2 regions of the Paenibacillus sp. FSL W7-1287 genome follow, and region 1 is predicted to be linked to the other one. Evidence: predicted binding sites of a transcription regulator. Region 1 holds the regulator's gene; the other holds the start of a gene.
The links. The regulator Rex, encoded in region 1, represses fermentation and respiration genes when NADH is low (regulators of the CRP and FNR family bind a similar motif). The targets are predictions, from matches to a motif close to TTGTGAAATATTTCACAA.
Positions count from the first base shown of each region.

Region 2: a site for Rex is predicted at 2,292-2,309, ahead of nirB (nitrite reductase large subunit NirB). Genes of this name have one in related genera too.

Region 1 covers NZ_JBBORD010000001.1:2,087,132-2,094,194, forward strand. Annotated here, with positions in the region: gene dinG (ATP-dependent DNA helicase DinG) at 1-2,172, shown strand, start outside; gene NSQ99_RS09515 (redox-sensing transcriptional repressor Rex) at 2,173-2,829, shown strand; gene NSQ99_RS09520 (amidohydrolase) at 2,810-4,111, shown strand; gene NSQ99_RS09525 (hypothetical protein) at 4,113-4,649, shown strand; gene NSQ99_RS09530 (hypothetical protein) at 4,752-5,291, shown strand; gene NSQ99_RS09535 (AAA family ATPase) at 5,281-6,798, shown strand; gene NSQ99_RS09540 (3-hydroxyacyl-CoA dehydrogenase family protein) at 6,878-7,063, shown strand, end outside.
Region 2 covers NZ_JBBORD010000001.1:4,036,691-4,043,753, forward strand. Annotated here, with positions in the region: gene nirB (nitrite reductase large subunit NirB) at 1-2,254, opposite strand, end outside; gene NSQ99_RS18180 (glycerophosphodiester phosphodiesterase) at 2,534-4,306, shown strand; gene NSQ99_RS18185 (diguanylate cyclase domain-containing protein) at 4,402-5,256, opposite strand; gene NSQ99_RS18190 (cellulose biosynthesis cyclic di-GMP-binding regulatory protein BcsB) at 5,225-7,063, opposite strand, start outside.

The sequences.
Region 1 (7,063 bases):
TACTTCGAGCAGAATAAAAGCTTTGAGGACTACATGAACGATGTGCAGGAGCGCTTTCGGGAGCTTTATGAGCATTACGAGGAAAGAAAGCCACAGCTGCAAATGTTTGATGAGGTCTATGAAGCACTTAGTAAGCAAAAGCATTTGCTAATTGAGGCAGGGACTGGAACAGGGAAATCACTTGGTTATCTCATTCCTTCCCTATATTACGGTATACAGGCCGAAGAAAAGGTCGTCGTAAGCACGCATACGATCAACCTGCAGGAGCAGCTGCGCAATCGAGACATTCCACTGCTCAATGAAGTACTGCCGTTTCCCATTCGTGCCTCGCTTCTAAAGGGTAGAAGCAATTATCTATGTATGCGGAAATTTGAGCACAAGCTTAACTTGCTTGATTTTATTGCACCAGTTGATGATCCTATCACTGCTGCACAAATGGTTGTATGGCTGACGGAAACAGAGAATGGCGATCAGGAAGAGCTAAATCTTGGTCTTAGAGGGCAGGATTTCTGGGGAACGGTATCAAGTGATGCAGATTCATGCTTAAATCGCGCTTGTCCTTGGTTTAAGCGCTGCTATTATCATCGTGCAAAGCATGAGGCTAATATTGCCGATGTTTGCATTACGAACCACTCGATGATTTTTACAGATATTCAAGCGGACCATCGTCTATTGCCATCATACCGTTACCTTGTACTGGACGAGGCACATCATCTTGAGGAGGTAGCAAGCAAGCATCTTGGAAACCAAGTAAGCTATTTCTCGTATATTCATGCAATGAGCTCGCTATTTAAAGATACTCGTACCGGTTTGCTTCCATCTCTACGTGTGAAAATCGCTGAAGAGGGCGATGACCATACCGCTGCCTGGAATGAAACGATTGACAGTGCGTATCCTGGTTTACAGACGATTAAGGAGTATTGGGATCAACTGTTCGAAGCGCTATATGACGTTGTTGTTCAACATGCCCAGCAAGCGTCTGATGCACCTTCTGAACAGGCTGGGGGACTTGTTTTTCGATTGAGCCGCAATGACCTTCCAGAGCAATGGACAAAGATCGTAGAAAGTGAGCAAGAGGTATATCTACAGTTGAATCGGTTCTCTAAGGCGCTGGAGAAAATGTCTTCTGATATGAAGGAACGACTTGATGAGGATTTAGTATTGTCTGGATTACTGACGGATTTGAACGGCGTAGTGAGAGATCTGCAACGTTTGAAGGATGAGCTGCGTCAGTTTATTAAGCTTGAGCTCGACGATTATGTCTATTGGTTAGAGGGGACACAGGCTTACAAGCATCGTTCACTGCAGCTTATGTCTTCACCTACAGATGTAAGCGGCTTGTTAAGAAAGTATTTGTTTGACGTGAAGGAAAGCGTCGTAATGACATCTGCCACACTGTCCATTCAGAAAAACTTCACCTATATAAAGGAACAGCTTGGTCTAGATAGCTACGGAGACGAGGAAGAACATCGGCTGAATGAAGTGATACTTGAATCACCATTTAACTATCGTAAGCAGGCGCTCGTTATTATACCACGCGATTTTCCGGTGCTTAAGGGAGCCAACGTTCCGAGTGATTATTTAGAGAAGCTAGTGCAATCGATTCATGATAACGCTCTGCTGCTAGGCGGAAAAATGCTCGTTTTGTTTACTTCTTATCGTATGCTTAAGCAAGTATATGATCCACTGAAGGAGCTGTTAGAGCCAAAGCATATTACCGTTTTAGGACAAGGCATTGATAGCAACAATCGTACAAAACTGACCAGACGTTTTCTACAGCAGCAATCCTCTATTTTGCTTGGTACAAGCAGTTTTTGGGAAGGTGTAGATATACCAGGAGAAGCATTGCAATGTTTGGCGATCGTGCGCTTACCATTTCAACCGCCTAACCACCCATTAATCGAAGCGAAATCGGAGCTTCTGCTTCGTCAGAAGAAAAATCCATTTATGAAGCTTTCAATTCCACAGGCTGTGATCCGTTTCAAGCAAGGATTCGGTCGTCTTGTACGGACAGCGTCGGATAAAGGCATTGTTATTCTTTATGATACACGAGTTATTGAATCCTATTACGGAAAGCATTTCCTGTATTCATTGCCTGGACCTAAGATTGAAACGATGCATACGGATCAAATGGTACAGCGAATGGACCAATGGTTGAAGGAGGTTGAATAAATGAAGCAAGTGAAAATTTCAGATGCTGTAGTTAAGCGTCTGCCTATTTATCTACAAGTGCTCAATGAGCTAAAGGCTCGAGAAATTAAAACGATCTCCTCGCAGGAGCTAGGCTCGCGCTTGGAGTTTAATCCTGCACAAATTCGGAAGGATCTCGCTTATTTTGGGGATTTCGGTCGAAAAGGAATTGGCTATGAAGTGGATTACTTGATTGATAAAATTCGTCACATACTTAAAATCAATCGCACGATAAAGGTCGCACTTGTCGGAGCGGGTAATCTTGGTCATGCTTTGTGTAATTATAATAAATACAGCAACGACAATATGCAGATCGTTGCTGTATTCGATGCACAGGAGCAAAAAATCGGTACGAAAATTAACAGCTTAACGGTACAGCCTATGGAAGAGCTTGCAGAAACAATTCAGCAGCAAAATATACGAATTGGGATCATTACAGTTCCTGCACAGGAAGCTCAGAACGTAGCAAATATGCTTATAGCTGGTGGTATAGAAGGTATCCTCAATTTTGCACCAACCATTTTAAGAGCTCCAGAGGAAGTACGAGTGCAGCATGCGGACTTTACAAAGGAGCTGCTAAGCCTTGGCTATTATTTGAACAATAAAGAGGAGGACCAAGATGAATCGTCTATGGATTAAGGATGGAGCATTTATTACAATGTCTGCACAGCAGCCACAGGTTCTGCAAGGACATATGATCGTTGAAGATGGCATCATTCAGTATGTTGGGGCTGCAGAGCCTAGTGCTGAACTTCAAGCAGGCAGTGAGGTTGTGAATGGCCAAGGTCTATTGTTTATGCCTGGTCTTGTTAACACGCATGGTCATGCAGCGATGAGCTTGCTTCGCGGTTATTCCGATGACCAAAACCTTCAAGTATGGCTTGCTGAAAAAATGTGGCCGATGGAAGCCAAATATACAGAGCAGGATACGAGAGTGGGCGGCAAGCTTACCATTGCAGAGATGCTGTTAAGCGGTACAACTACGTTCGTAGATATGTACGATCGCATGGAAATCATTGCAGAGGCAACGATCGAAGCAGGACTACGAGGCTTTCTAACACGCGGTGTAATCGGACTATGTTCAGAGGAAGAGCAGAACGAAAAGCTTAACAACTCTGTTGCATTCGCTAGAGAATGGAATGGTGCAGGAAACGGTAGAATTCGTACGATGCTTGCTCCTCATGCTCCTTATACGTGTCCGCCTCAATATATCGAGCGTTTTGTGCAAGCAGCTCATGATTATGATCTGCCGTTACATACGCATATGTCTGAAACGGCAGCTGAGGTTCAGCAAAATGTAGATGAGTATGGTGCACGTCCTGTTGAGCATTTAGAGAAGCTTGGTTTCTTCACACGCCCAGCTTTGCTGGCGCATGCTGTGCATTTGACGGATGAGGAAATCACAAAGCTTGCTGAGCTAAATGCATCAATTTCTCATAATCCGATTAGTAATCTTAAGCTTGCAAGTGGGGTCGCTCGCGTGCCTGAGCTGCTACGTGCAGGCGTTAAGCTGTCGCTAGGTACGGATAGTGTTGCGAGCAACAACAATATGGATCTGTTCCAAGAAATTCGTGCTGCTGCCTTACTGCACAAAGGCGTATCAGGTGATCCAACTGCAGTACCTGCTTATACAGCCCTTGAGCTTGCAACCTCTCGTGGTGCTGAGGCGATCTGGCATGATCATATTGGAGTTCTGGAGGCTGGGAAAGCTGCAGACTTTATTGCTCTTAATATCGATCAGCCACACTTCTTCCCACGTACAGATCTTGTGTCGCATGTTGTATATGCTGCAAGTGGTAGAGATGTTGAGCATGTATGGGTAGCTGGAAAACAGCTCGTGAAGCATAGACAATTGTTAACGATGGACGAGGAGAAAATTCGTTTCGAAGCTCAGGCTAGCTTTGAGCGATTGTTAACCTAGGATGAGAGCGATAGAAAAAAAGCGACCACCATTTATGACTCGTCGAAAATGGACGGTGCTTACCCTTTTCTTAATATTATTGATCATTGTAGGAATCATCTTTTTCTATCGCTATATTCATAAGGGCATTTGGCAGGAAACGAGCGAGATGCGTGAAGTGATTGAACAAGCTTCACTCTATAATCTCGATGAACAATATGTGCTTAACAAGTACATATGGGAGGATCGGTATTGGATCTTGCTTGCTCAATCTAATGTAAGCGAAGAGATGATATACTCTGCTTGGTCAACCCAGGAGCAGCTCGCTGAGCTTCCTTATGAAGAAGCGATGACGAAAGAAGAGATGCTGGCTCATGTAGAAGCATCAAAGCCTTATGCGCAGAACATTAAGCTTCAGCCAGGCTATATGTATGGTCAATTAGTATGGGAAATAAAGTATAAGGACACCGCAACGGAACATCTTAAAATTGCATTCTACCGTATGACAGATGGTAATTTTATCGATGAATATACGATACCAAAGGAAACAAGACCTTAAACGGCTTGTTTCCTTTTTTTATATAATTAAAGTTGATAGCAAAAATGATATACTAATTGATATACGAATGATCTATCAAATTTATATAATAGAGGTGTAAACATGAAAGATATGAAGCTAAAACCGATGGCTGTTACATTTATTGTTTGCTTGGCTTTGCTTATTGGCGGCGGCTTTACGTATCAATACGTTGCACAGGAGAAGCCGCTTCAGCAATCGTTGGAGCAAGCACAGTTTTCTAATATTCAATTATCAGGTAATAAAAATGAAGGATATATCGTTACGCTTGATGTTATAGATGGGAATACACTAGCACTTGCTGCTGAGGAAGCAAGAAATATTTTAAGTGATTATAAGATTGAACCAGTAAGTTATACGATTCAGCTTAAGCAAGAATCTACTAGCCTAGAGAAGGTATGGCAAGACCATTTATTCGAAATAGCAGAAATTATGGCGAATAAAAACTATTCTAAGCTTCCCGAACTGATGCATAGCATCGAAGCATCACATGAGCACGTAGAGGCTTCGGCAAGCATGGATCAACAAAATGTGTATATTTCACTCGTAGCTGATAATCAGCGCTTTGATCAAATTTTGCCTTTAGATGGAGGCACGATGGGAGTGTGGAATAATGAAGAATAATTGGAAAGAGCTGCTTATTGGTATCGTGGCTGCAGCGGCAATATATACGATTGGTTACACTGTTCATATAGGAGCAGCAGTGTTGGTCACAGTGTTGTTTTCGGCTATTTTTGTTATGAATCGTAATGGCAAGGGCGTTAAAAGCTTAGCAAGCTTGAAAAACAAAAAAAGTGTTGCGATTAAGCAGATTAGCTTTGATGAAGTAGGTGGACAGGAGCATGTAAAGCAAGAGCTCCAAGAGGCACTTGATTTTTTGGTGCGCCGAGAGGAAATTGCGAAACGCGGTATTCGAATTCTAAAGGGTATACTATTGACAGGTCCTCCGGGAACGGGTAAAACTTTGCTGGCAAAGGCGGCAGCAAGCTATACGGATAGTGTGTTTATTGGTGCATCAGGTAGTGAGTTCGTTGAGATGTACGTAGGTACAGGTGCCAATCGTATTCGCGAGCTGTTCCAAAAAGCTCGCAACGAAGCGAAAGCATCTGGCAAAAAAAATGCGATTATTTTCATTGATGAGATTGATGTTATTGGCGGAAAGCGAGACGGTGGTCAACAGCGAGAATATGATCAAACGCTAAACCAATTGCTTACTGAGCTTGATGGAATTTATCACAATACAGATGTGCAGATTTTACTCATCGCGGCAACTAACCGCAAGGATATGCTCGATGAAGCATTGCTTCGACCTGGACGCTTTGATCGCCATATTGAGGTTGCATTACCGGACAAGAAATCTAGAAAGCATATTTTAGAGCTGCATGCAGCCAACAAAAATATAGTTGCTACAGTCAATTTTGAAGAGCTGGCAAGAGATACGTATCAATTTTCAGGAGCTCAGCTTGAAGCGGTTATGAACGAAGCCGCAATCTATGCGATGCGTGATCAAGCAGATGCAATCACTGAGGAGCATATCCAAGCGGCGATTGATAAAGTACTGCTTGGTGAAAAAATTAATCGTGAAGCAAGCAAAGAAGATAAAATTCGTGTAGCAAGACATGAATTGGGTCATGCTATTATGGCAGAGCTTACGACACCCGGCTCAGTTGCACAGGTTGTACTTGCACCTCGTGGTGGAGCACTTGGCTTTGTAAGGCATACTCCGATGGCTGATAAGTATTTATATTCGAAATCAGAGCTTGAACACAAAATTATGGTTACGCTTGGCGGGGCAGTTGCAGAGGAGCTGTTCTATGGTGAACGTAGCACGGGCTCCAGAGGTGACTTTGACCAAGCACTGAACATTGTTAAAACGATGGTTGAATCAGGCTTAACGAGTCAAGGAATAATTAATGGACAAATGATGACTGCGGATCGTTGGAGCTTAATTAGTAATGAGGTTCTTGATGAGCTACTTGCAAAAACGAAGCAGCTTCTTAGTCAACATTCTGACATATTTGAACAGGCCTTGCCGATTCTACTGGAAGAGGAAGTTATTAACGGTGAAAACTTCCGTACTTTAATGGAAAAATCGAATGCAATTCCGATAAATTTGCAACAAAATGCATAATAGCGCTTACCTTAACTGCAAATTTTCTTGAAAAGAGGTATAATAATATAGACTAAAAGCTAAGGGAGAAACTAGACCTATGATTAAGAAAGTTGGAGTTATTGGTGTAGGAACAATGGGTCAAGGTATCGCAGAAATGCTAGCTAAAAACAGCTTAGATGTTTTAGTGCTTGAAAATTCTGCCGATCGTCTTGAACATGCAATGCATATGATTGAAGTTAGCCTTGATAAACAAATAGAAAAATGGGCGATTACTTCATCAGAG
Region 2 (7,063 bases), 1.9 Mb from region 1:
CAAAGCCTAAACGCTCGATCCAAGGCGCTGTACGCTCTGCATATTCCCCTGTTTTACGGTAATATTGGAGCATAGCACCGCAAATATCGATAACCTCTTGCTCAGTTTCAACTGTTGTCAGCAGCTGTGCTTCCTTCACCTCTGTACCACCATTACCGCCAATATAGATTTGGAAGCCATTCTCTACGCCGATGACACCAAAGTCCTTCACTCCACTCTCTGCACAGCTACGTGGACAAGCAGATACACCCATTTTGAATTTATGCGGAGTATCGATATACTCGAAACGCTCCTCGAGCTTGATGCCGAGGCCCATAGAATCCTGCGTTCCAAATCTACAGAAGGCTGCACCAACGCATGTTTTTACAGAACGAACAGCTTTCGCATAAGCCGAAGCTGATGTCATATCTAGCTCTTCCCAGATGTCAGGCAAATCTTCTTTATTGACACCATACAAGCCGATTCGCTGGCTGCCTGTTACTTTTACAAGCGGTACATTATATTTCTCTGCCACCTGTGCAATTTTCAGCAGTTGTTGTGGTGTTGTCTGACCTCCACGCATTCTTGGTATAACTGAGAATTGACCGCTCTTCTGAATGTTGCCGTGCATCCGCTCATTGACGAAGCGAGATTCTTTTTCATCCTCATGATCTTTAGGGAACGCGACATTAAGGTAGAAGTTTATAGCTGGGCGGCACTTCGAGCAGCCTTCCTCGTTCCGGAATTGCAGCTCCTTAAATACCTCTTTCGAGGTCATTAGGCCTTTCTCATGAATTTGCAATACGATCTCATCTCTAGTCAGATCAGTACAGCCGCAAATTCCTGTTGGTGCTTGAGCCACTTTATCGCCAAGGACATGAGCAAGCAGCTCACCAATATCTCCCTTACATTTACCACAAGAGTTACCAGCCTTCGTGCAGCGAGAAACCTCTGCAACAGATGTAAGTCCTTGCGTCTGAATGGCACCCACAATCGTTCCTTTGGTTACGCCATTACAGCCGCACACTGTATCCGCATCGTCCCAGTTCACTACACTATCGCTTACGCCTCCATCCTCTGCAGAAGCGAGCAACGTAACAGGATTCAGCTCAGAAATATCCTTCTTATCGCGCAGCATTTTATGATAGCGATTCTCTTCAGAAACATCCCCGTACAACACAATACCGACGATATGATGATCTTTAATGAATAGCTTTTTGTAGCTGTTTGCAAGCCCATTGAAAGCCTCGATGCTTTTTACCTCATCACTCTCACGAATGATTCCTGCAGAGAACAGATCACAGCCCGATACCTTCAGAGAGGTCGATACGGTGCTTCCTTTGTAGCCCTCGACAGGTCGATCCGTTAGTAGATCCGCAAGCACTTTACCTTGCTCATACAATGGAGCAACGAGTCCATACACCATATTGTTATGCTGTGCACATTCTCCAACCGCATAGACATCAGCTGCACTTGTTTCCATAAAATCATTCACAACGATCCCGCGCTCGACCGTTAAGCCTGCATCCTTCGCAAGCTGCGTCACAGGGCGAATACCAACTGACATAATGACGACATCTGCTTCCAGCGTCGTCCCATCACTAAATTCAAGTCCTTCTACTCTCGTTGTGCCGATAATGCGCGTTGTTTTCTTCTCCATTAGAAACTGAATGCCCTGCTTCTCTAGATCCTTTTTCAGCAGGTTACCCGCAGGTTCATTCAATTGTGTTTCCATTAGCCATTTTTCCAAATGAATAACGGTAACCTCCATGCCTTGATCAACGAGACCTTTCGCAGCCTCAAGACCAAGCAAGCCACCGCCAATAACAGCAGCACGCTTAAACTTTTTCGCTTGCTCAAGCATGAGAAGTGTATCATCGATCGTTCTGAAGCCGATAACCCCTTCGAGCTGTGAGCCTTCAATCGGTAATATAAAGGCACGTGAGCCTGTTGCAATAATACATTTATCATAAGCGAGCTTTAAGCCGCTTTCTGTCGTTACTTCTTTCCGTTCAGTATCCATCGCTACTGCTGGATCATGATTGACAAGCTTAATATTGTTCTCTTCATACCATTGCATCGGATTCGTAATGATTTCATCTACCGTCATTTTGTTTTGCAGCACGTTGGACAGCATAATCCGATTGTAGTTCGTATATTTTTCTTCACCGATAATGGTGATTTCATATTTTGAGGAGTCTCGCTCCAATATTTCCTCAATCGTTCTTACACCAGCCATCCCATTGCCAATAAGTAATAGTCTCTCTTTCATCATTGCGTACCTCCTATTAGTGAAAAATATCACTTACTTATTGTGAATCTTTTCACATTTCATGTTTTAATGATAGCATTCCTTTTTGCGTTCGTATATTAGGGAACTCCCTAATTGTTGATTATGACAAATCCCTATCCTGATGAAATAGAATTTGGTGCTAAAAGGTGCTAAAAGACTAGTTCTTTATACTAAATTAGTAAAAGTTCTTGACAGGAAAAAAATTTGCATAGCAAAATAACATAGACTAGAGAATCTATTGAGCAGATAGGATGATTCGACATGCTGAAACTACTAGGGAGAAGTCTGCAAGACTTTCGATCCTCTTATAAGAAACTACTTGTATTTGAATACTTTTTTATGCTGCTTACAAGCTTTGTCATTATTCCAGTCATCACCTTACTCTTTAATAGAATATTGATGGTAGTAGGATCAGGCTCCTTGCTCAATGGGGAAGTATACCGAATTGGCATGAGTTATGAGGGTGTGACCGGGTTAGTTTTGATTGGTCTACTCTCTTCCTTTGCCTTATTTATTGAGCTATGTGTAATTGTTATCATCGTCCAGCAAGCATACTTTAGCAAAGATATTACGATTACTGATGCTTTGTTGACGACGCTGCGCAGAACACCGCGGCTGCTCGGATTTGGTTTTGTACAGTTATTGTTTTTTCTACTTTTACTGATACCGTTTATTGATTCTCCATTTTCAGAATCATTTTATGCATTATTTAATCTGCCTATCTTCTTTCAAAATCAAGTGATCGATGCTTCAACTACGATGACTTTTATATACGTCGCACTCGTTTTAATATTGTTGTATATTGTACTGCGCTGGGTGTTTGTGCTGCATTTTATTATGTTGGAGGGTAAGACCATTACGGAAGCCATTCGCAGCAGTCAGGCGTTGACGCGGGGAAGACGCTTGCGGCTGTTTGTCGCTCTGGCCTTGCTGAACGGAGCTGTAGTTGGGGGCAGCTTTCTCGTTATTACTACACTCTCTTATTTGCCGGTGTGGTTAAATATTGATTTATTTAAAGCCTTCTCCAATCATTACTCGTTAACGCTATCGACAATTTTGACGTATATGTTCACGTTGCTAGTCATTCCTATTAATATCATCGTGTTGACTCGTTTATTTTATTATTTCGGCTACAGCCAAGGAAAGAAGCCGCAAGATAGCGCCTATGTTTATCGCAGCAAGTTAGGTCGTTTGGAAAAACGATTCTTCGCTTCCTTGAAAAGGATAAATCGCCCACACTTATGGTTTGTAGTAATAGCCATTGTGTACCTAAGCTTAGCTCTTTATATCGGTTTCAGAGCGAATGACAATCTCGTTTATGCTAAATGGACGGTGGTGATTTCAGCACATCGAGGTGATACTGAACATGCGCCTGAAAATTCGTTGCCTTCTATTATCGATGCGATCGAAAAAGGCTATCAGTCCGTTGAGATTGATGTACAAATGACAAAGGATGGAATTGCTGTGCTTCATCATGATCAAACCTTGCTGCGCATGACGGGGACACCGGTACGAATCGCTGATCTTACATTTGAGGAATTAAGCAATTTTGTTATTGGCTATGATGCCAATATGGAGCCTGTCTATATTCCTACATTTACAGAAGCATTAGCGGTAGCTCAAGGGCGTACGAAGCTGTTGATTGATTTAAAGCCATATGGGCCAAGCGATGCTTTAGTCCATGAGATCGTTCGGCAGATTCAAGCCTTTGACATGGGCCAGGAAGTTTATATTCAGTCGTTCGATCAAAGCGCGCTGCTTCAAATTCGCATGCTTGAGCCAAATATTAAAATCGGACAAGTGCTCTATTTTGCATTAGGTTCATTAAACACTTTGGATGTCGATTTTTATACGATTGAACAAACGATGCTAACCAAACAATTAGTCGAGGAGGCTCATGCGGCAGGCCGTGAAGTTTGGGTGTGGACTGTCAACAGCTCTAAAAATATGAAGGAAGTATTGAAATTCCGTATCGACGGCATGATTACCGATTATCCTGGACGTGCACAATCGATGATTGAATTGAATCTGTAAGATTGAAATAGATACAGCCGGTTATCGAATAATCTCGACAACCGGCTGCTTCTTTATCATTCGTACGTAGTGCTTATTATGAATACGTCCATCTTCTACACATCATACTCCATCGTCCGCTTTGCCTGAGCAATCAGCTCGAGCGGTGATACAGGCTGCAGCTTATCATACTGCGCAGCACCAATTTTCAGCTGAAGCTCGACAGTAAACTTTTGCTTAAATTCTTCATCGTTTAGTGTGTCGATCTGATCCTTCAATCGCTTAATAACGATGGATGAGCCTTCAAGGTCAGTAAACAGCACTAGCCCCCAGGTTGGGTTTTCCTTATTAAGCAAATACATCGAATCATTGCTGCGCACTAGTGATTGGCTCATATCGGAGACCTCCATCAGCACACTAGAAAATTGCTCAGTGTTCATAATCCGCTTAATCTCATCCCAATATTTCACCTTTATAACGAGCAGCGTCAAAGGAATATCATAGCGTTCTGACAGTGCCATAAACGTCGTCACGTCCTGCTGATAGGACAATGTATTTTTTAATTGTGTCGCTTCATCTATCATTGCAAGCGAGGAGTTTTGATTGCGCAGCCGCAAATTCTCTTCCTGTAGCATGCGATTCGTCTGTGTATACAGCCATATGAATATCGTGAAAATAGGTGTAATGATTAGCCAGTAGTAATTGGCAGCACCTACGAGCTCACCTGTCGTGGCCGCTTGATATAGCGTAAACGAACCATACCCGAATATAAAAAGCAGATTAAGAATTAAGCCGGTCATTATTGTCGTAAAATAGGTGATGATTGCAATTAGAAACGTCGTGTTCAAGAAAAACATGTTCGTTACATAGGAGCTAGGATCACTCGCAATAAAAATCATCGTTACAATGCAAGCACCGATAAACAATAAAAACGCGACATCAGATACTAAGCTGTTTTGAATTCGTTTCATCGTTTTTCCTCCGTCTACGCCAATGTTTACGAGTTAATAACAGCAGGGCTACGATGGCTACGATGATCGTAAGCATCGCAGAAAGCACAAAGCTCTGTACATCATCCCGCTCAAAAATAGGGAGCATTCCTCCCGATTGCTGCAGCTCTTCCTTAAAGCGATACGCAGACAGATGACCATCCTTATCTACGACAATGCTGTCTCCATATAGCTTCCACAGCGTGCTTTCCGAAGCAATCGCTTGAGATGCGAGCTCATAGTACTGCGGCTCCGCCCCTGTAACAAGCATCATGCCGTAGCCCTCACTATATGGAGATGGAAGCAGCTGAAGCGATCCGATGCGTTTGCCATATTCGGTTTCGATGCTTTTCTTCTCGTTCGAGATAAAGCCCGCTCCACGCTCATCGAATTTGAAGTAAAGCTGTTCATTATTCTTACGAATGAGTGCATTATTCTGGTACGAGCCAATCGCGATAATATGCTTATTCTCCAGCGCAGTTTCATCTACAGAGTCTTGATATACATGGATTTCGCCATGGTTTGTCTGTGCGTAGCGTCCGAGCAAATGGAAGATGTTCGCGACAGAGCGATAATCAGCCTCAGTCAGCTGTTCGGGCATTACGATGGCAATCGCATTAAAGCCTCCGCCCCGCATAAAGTTTGCCGGATAGTAATTGAACAGCAGATCACTGCGATCTACCGTATTCAATTGCAGCATTGATGTAGAATCAATGTATGCCCATGGCATTTGATCCTGAGTTACAGTGCATGGCGTATGATCAATCTCTAAATCAAAAGCAGCCTTAACGGTGAAATTTCCGTTCACATCGAGATTTTTCGGGATAGGCAGCTCAAGCATATCCTGATTCGCCATTACCTCTGACAGCTTCTTGCTGCCAATCGGCTTATTATTGATTAATACCGTCACTAACGAACGATCAAAATTAAGATTTTGAGCATATCGCAAATCTAGACTAATCTTGCTCGCTTCAGCAATCGATTGATTCGCTGGCAAGGCGATATAATATTCTTTTTCTTGATGCATCGGACCGGTAAGCTTGTCCCCCGTTTCTGTTAGCTTAATAAACTGGCTAACCTGGACAGGTGGTGTCAACACATCCGTATCCTCATCAATATATTTCTCAGCTAACGTCGTTTGCTCCATGAGCTCTTGGTTGGCGGCATATCGTCCAGCTTTTACAAGCAGCTCATCGCTATCAGAGGCTACGAGCAGCATCGTTTGACCACCGAGCTGTACATGCTTAATGATGGCGCGATCTGCAAGCTCTGTATCTCCTAGCTGAGCTTTGATAGAAGCTGGCAAATGCGCTAATTTGCTAATATAGAGCACTACTTGCTTGCTTGCAATCTCTTGATCTCCCTCTATAAGCAATGGAATCTGCTTATCGCCGCTAGATTTTGCTTTAGACAATCCAGCAATGCTATAAAGTGCAGCCTCCAGCTCAGCGGCTGATTGCTCATCGCTAACGACTACTGCATGGGATGAGGCTTTCGATGTGTCAATGCCAATGAAACGCTCATAGCCATCACTAATATGCTGCTGAGATGGCTTGCTCACATAGTGAATGGATATCGTCGAGCTATCCTTAACCGTCATCCAATTATCACGCTCATCATTGACGGTGCACACATTATACAGCTGCTCATCTGTACTCGTTGTACGATTCCCTTGCAGCGACAACGTATTAACGCCTTCAACGAGCAATTTACTTGGGATCGCAACAGTCAACTCTTGATTGTTCTCGGCAGCAGGCCGAAAGGAGTGAAAGGGCGTCCCGTTCACGTA